2 regions of the Paenibacillus sp. P13VS genome follow, and region 2 is predicted to be linked to the other one. Evidence: a T-box and tRNA genes for the amino acid it is inferred to sense, from the RefSeq annotation. Region 2 holds a T-box; the other holds one or more tRNA genes.

Region 1 (2,432 bases), on a different contig from region 2:
CGAGGGCTTATCCAAATTGCAGGTTCTAGTCGCAAATTTCGTTTCGGATCTAGTTTTCAGAGAATAATCTCTGAACAATATTCCCTGATAGCTCAGTTGGTAGAGCACTCGACTGTTAATCGAGTTGTCACAGGTTCGAGTCCTGTTCGGGGAGCCATATGGAGAGGTGTCCGAGTTGGCCGAAGGAGCACGATTGGAAATCGTGTAGGCGCCACAAGCGTCTCGAGGGTTCGAATCCCTCTCTCTCCGCCATAGTAAGGCCCGTTGGTCAAGGGGTTAAGACACCTCCCTTTCACGGAGGTAACAGGGGTTCGAATCCCCTACGGGTCATTATTTTCACCTCAAAAAAGAGGTTGATTTTAACAAGTGTTTTATGTTAAGATCATAAATGTGTTGTTCGGAGGCTTAGCTCAGCTGGGAGAGCATCTGCCTTACAAGCAGAGGGTCGGGGGTTCGAGCCCCTCAGCCTCCACCATATCATTTTTATAACGACGCGGGGTGGAGCAGCCCGGTAGCTCGTCGGGCTCATAACCCGAAGGCCGCAGGTTCAAATCCTGCCCCCGCAATTATACTTTCTTCACAGAAAGTGACCTGGAACCGTGGTGTAGTTGGCCTAACATGCCTGCCTGTCACGCAGGAGATCGCGGGTTCGAATCCCGTCGGTTCCGCCATTTTTACCCTACATGAGGAATCTGTTCACTAAGTCTGTTATATGGCACCGACGCCCTGGATAAAGTGCAACATTCATGATTAGACTTTATTATGGCTCGGTAGCTCAGTCGGTAGAGCAGAGGACTGAAAATCCTCGTGTCGGCGGTTCGATTCCGTCCCGAGCCACCATTATTACTACAACTTAATACGCCGGTGTAGCTCAACTGGTAGAGCAACTGACTTGTAATCAGTAGGTTGGGGGTTCAAGTCCTCTCGCCGGCACCACTATGGAGGATTAGCGAAGTGGCCAAACGCATCAGACTGTAAATCTGCTCCCTTACGGGTTCGGTGGTTCGAATCCATCATCCTCCACCAGTTTTTAGGGGCATAGTTTAAAGGTAGAACAACGGTCTCCAAAACCGTTGGTGTGGGTTCAATTCCTGCTGCCCCTGCCAATTAAATTTCTAAGTGAATAATGAACATGGCGATTGTGGCGAAGTGGTTAACGCACCGGTTTGTGGATCCGGCATTCGGGGGTTCAATTCCCCTCAATCGCCCCATTATTTTTGGGGATTAGCCAAGCGGTAAGGCAACGGACTTTGACTCCGTCATGCATAGGTTCAAATCCTATATCCCCAGCCATTTGCGGACGTGGCTCAGCGGTAGAGCATCGCCTTGCCAAGGCGAGGGTCGCGGGTTCGATTCCCGTCGTCCGCTCCAAAAATATGGCGCCATAGCCAAGTGGTAAGGCACAGCTCTGCAAAAGCTTTATCCCCAGTTCGAATCTGGGTGGCGCCTCCAGTATATTTACTCAAAATATACTACAACATGATATGCCGGCGTGGCGGAATGGCAGACGCGCTCGACTCAAAATCGAGTGGGAAACCGTGGAGGTTCGAGTCCTCTCGCCGGTATAACGCATAACCCTGTGGATTGCTTAGACAATTCACAGGGTTATTTTTATTATTTTGGTGGTTTTCGCAATTGATGAATAGATCAATATATGAGGTTGACGTTTGAATAAATTAAATATATTGTAGATAAATAAAGTCTATAATATGGAACTGTATGGACTACTGTGATATCACTACACCGTATTGTTGAGATAACTTTTGTTGGTTTAAAAAGAGAAGATCCTTTCTGATAACTTTTAATTTTATTACATAGAACGGAGTGAAACGTAATGCTTGAGCAAAAAGTGTCTGAGGCAAACAATTCAGTTAATTATTCAGAACTATTATTTGATCTATCGATCTGGGAAGAGGCGTGGAAGCAGCGGCCGAGAAATCCAAGATATAAGAAGAAGAGTGCGCCATTCGAAACAGAAGAAGCATTTGATCGCTGGGCACGTGACTATCATCGTCAATCCTTTACAGAAGAAGGTAAGCAGCGTTCCGAGCGCATCATGAGCTGGATTGAGAATCAGGGTGTAGATTTTAGTGAGTTATCCATATTGGACATTGGTGCAGCTTCAGGCATTTTTACAATTCCTTTTGCAGAAAAGGGGGCTACTGTCACTGCAGTCGAACCTTCTGAACTGCTTATTTCTTTGATGAAAGAGACGATACCGAGCACATTAGCGTCCAAAATCGAGATTGTTCCTGAACGCTTTGAAGAAATATCGATTCAGGAGAAAGGCTGGGAACAGAAATATGACTTTGCCTTTGCATCCATGTGCCCCGCAATGTCTGATTGGGAAACCGTTGAACAGGCAATTCAAAGTGCACGCAAATACGTTTATATCAGTGCCATGGCCGGTCCGAGAGTGCATACGTTAATAG
Region 2 (2,432 bases):
AGCTGGCATGAATTTCTTCAGCGTACTCCTTCCGAAATAACTGATGGTATGCAAATACCGGGCAGATATCGGGATGGCCTGGGTCGGTACGATGGACACGTGCAGGATCGGTCTTGGCCTTGGTCAGTTTGGCATGCACATCATCCGGACTCGCATTTAAGGAGATAGCGTTGCCCATACTCTTGCTCATTTTGCCGATCCCATCGAGCCCGCCAAGCCGCTCACCAGTCAAAATGCGTGGTTCAGGCAGAACCGGAGCGTAGAGCTCATTAAATCTTCGGACCAGTTTGCGTGCAGTCTCGACATGTGGAATCTGGTCTTCACCTGCCGGAACGAGTGTCGCTTTGCAGAATGCAATATCAGCGGCCTGACTGACCGGATAGCCCAGGAAACCGTAGTACAGATCCGTATATCCGCGATCACGCGCTTCCGTTTTGATGGTGGGGTTGTGCCGAAGCGTGTTCACGGTGACAAACATGGAGAAGATCACCGTTAATTCCGCAATCTCCGGAATCATGGATTGGATGAACAGTGTGGCTTGGTTGGGATCAATACCTACAGCGAGATAATCGAGAGTCACTTGATGGACACTGTCTGCAATCAACCCTGGCTGATCATAGTGGGTGGTTAAGGCCTGCACATCTGCCAGTAAAATATAGGTCTTGTATTCATTTTGTAATTGCACCCGGCTGCGCAGGCTGCCCACGTAATGGCCGAGGTGAAGCTGCCCCGTGGTCCGGTCTCCAGTTAAAATAACATCCTTGTTCATATTCATGGTTCATTCTCCTTTGATTTTGTATTTGTTCGAGTATTCTAATCTGCTGACGCCACCAGCCGACTTCCACGACCATCACCTCCTTTCAGCCTGTTACAGTATGCAGGTATCAAAAAAAGCCTCGTCCTTCATCCTGATTCCCGTGAGGGAACAGAATAGAAGGACGAAGCTTGTGCTTCGCGGTGCCACCTTAATTGGCCGCTGGTTGCGGCCCGCTTGGAGATACGGATCAAGATTGATGGTCAGGCTGATTGAAAAACCAGACCGGAACCAGCATATCTATCGATCGATATCCTGTCCGTGGATAACGGCTGAGCATGCCGCCTTGCCTACTTACCGTTCTGCACCCCGATTACAGGATACAGGCCGTGTTCAGCTCGGAACTCCGAAGCCCATTTCCATACGACCCGTGCACCGGCTTCCACCATCCGCCGGCTCTCTGGAGCACGATGTCGTATGTACTTCTCTTCATCATCGTTGATAACGTCCGTTTACAATTTGTCACATTGTATCATGCTTTGACTTCACTGACCAGCCTGTGTTTTCTGCCACTCATATTGGTTCCGAGTACACCTGCAATAATCAGGATCGCTCCGATAACATGGTAACTGCTGACGGGTTCATGCAAAATCCAGGCGCCACCCGCGATGGAAATCAAGGTGGAGAAGTTGCTGAATACACTCATCTTCGAAGCTTCCAGATGGGTCAACGCGTAGCTGGACAGCAGAGTCGAAATCATGGTGGAGAGGATGGCCAGATAGGCCAGCGCCCCTAGATAAGATTCATCCCTGAGAGGTTCTACATAATCGCTTATTGTACCGCTGGATAGATGACGGATGACGGCAGAGACGTTAAAGACAAGACAACCGACGAGCAGGGTAACCCACGTTAATTCCATCGGCTTATACTTCTGGGTGAGCGGTCTGGCAAGCACGCCATACCCTGCAAAGCAAACCGTGGAGAGCAGCAGCAGGGCAATTCCTTTGAAATTACCTGAAGTCATTCCGCTGCCTTTCATCAGGAAGATGAAGACCACTCCGGCAACAGAAAGAAGCAGGAATAGCTTTTGCAGCACAGATGTCCGTTCTTTCAAGAATACTGAAGCCAGAATAAGGGTGAAGACAGGGGCCATGGCCTGAATGATTCCGGCCTCGGATGAATTGGATGATACAAGCCCAAAGGCCTGAAAGGCAAAAAACAAAACCGGCGAGAGCAGACCGAGCGGTATGATTCGCCATAGATCCCGCAGTGTGAGCCGGATTTCGATCCATCCCAGGACAACCGGAATGCTAACGACGAGAAGGGATAGGGCGAACCGATGTGCAAGCACATCCATCGGGTGTGCCACATGGACGGTCATTTTGACAAACAGAAATGATAAACCAATGATAGCCGCATACAATACGGCTGCGGTATAGGCATAAGCCTGGGTACGTGTCGTATTCATAATGTTCCTCCATATAGCCTGATTATGTTGATTGGACTAGGCAAAGACATTGATTGTTATCACGTCCTGTAAGATCTTTGCTTTATTCAATATACGGTCAGTTCAGTCATGGTACAATGATGAAAAGTAGAGATTGTACCGGTACAGTTATGTGGAAAGGAAAATTTAATATATGAAAAAATATGAAATAATCGCAGAGTCGCTGCAGCG

Evidence for each region. The T-box of region 2 lies ahead of trpS (tryptophan--tRNA ligase). A T-box ahead of a tRNA ligase gene usually reads a tRNA of that ligase, here a tRNA-Trp.
Region 1: it encodes a tRNA-Trp, which carries the amino acid that the T-box ahead of trpS (tryptophan--tRNA ligase) is inferred to sense. The anticodon was not compared.

The regions. Positions count from the first base shown of each region.
Region 1 covers NZ_WYEV01000008.1:95-2,526, forward strand. Annotated here, with positions in the region: partial or broken rRNA gene GUA98_RS19970 (23S ribosomal RNA) at 1-15, shown strand, start outside; tRNA gene GUA98_RS19975 (tRNA-Asn) at 82-157, shown strand; tRNA gene GUA98_RS19980 (tRNA-Ser) at 161-252, shown strand; tRNA gene GUA98_RS19985 (tRNA-Glu) at 259-330, shown strand; tRNA gene GUA98_RS19990 (tRNA-Val) at 400-475, shown strand; tRNA gene GUA98_RS19995 (tRNA-Met) at 493-566, shown strand; tRNA gene GUA98_RS20000 (tRNA-Asp) at 594-671, shown strand; tRNA gene GUA98_RS20005 (tRNA-Phe) at 765-840, shown strand; tRNA gene GUA98_RS20010 (tRNA-Thr) at 861-936, shown strand; tRNA gene GUA98_RS20015 (tRNA-Tyr) at 941-1,026, shown strand; tRNA gene GUA98_RS20020 (tRNA-Trp) at 1,033-1,106, shown strand; tRNA gene GUA98_RS20025 (tRNA-His) at 1,136-1,211, shown strand; tRNA gene GUA98_RS20030 (tRNA-Gln) at 1,219-1,293, shown strand; tRNA gene GUA98_RS20035 (tRNA-Gly) at 1,297-1,371, shown strand; tRNA gene GUA98_RS20040 (tRNA-Cys) at 1,379-1,452, shown strand; tRNA gene GUA98_RS20045 (tRNA-Leu) at 1,487-1,565, shown strand; gene GUA98_RS20050 (class I SAM-dependent methyltransferase) at 1,835-2,432, shown strand, end outside.
Region 2 covers NZ_WYEV01000015.1:83,740-86,171, forward strand. Annotated here, with positions in the region: gene trpS (tryptophan--tRNA ligase) at 1-775, opposite strand, end outside; T-box leader at 932-1,259, opposite strand; gene GUA98_RS26110 (DMT family transporter) at 1,287-2,222, opposite strand; gene GUA98_RS26115 (PLP-dependent aminotransferase family protein) at 2,395-2,432, shown strand, end outside.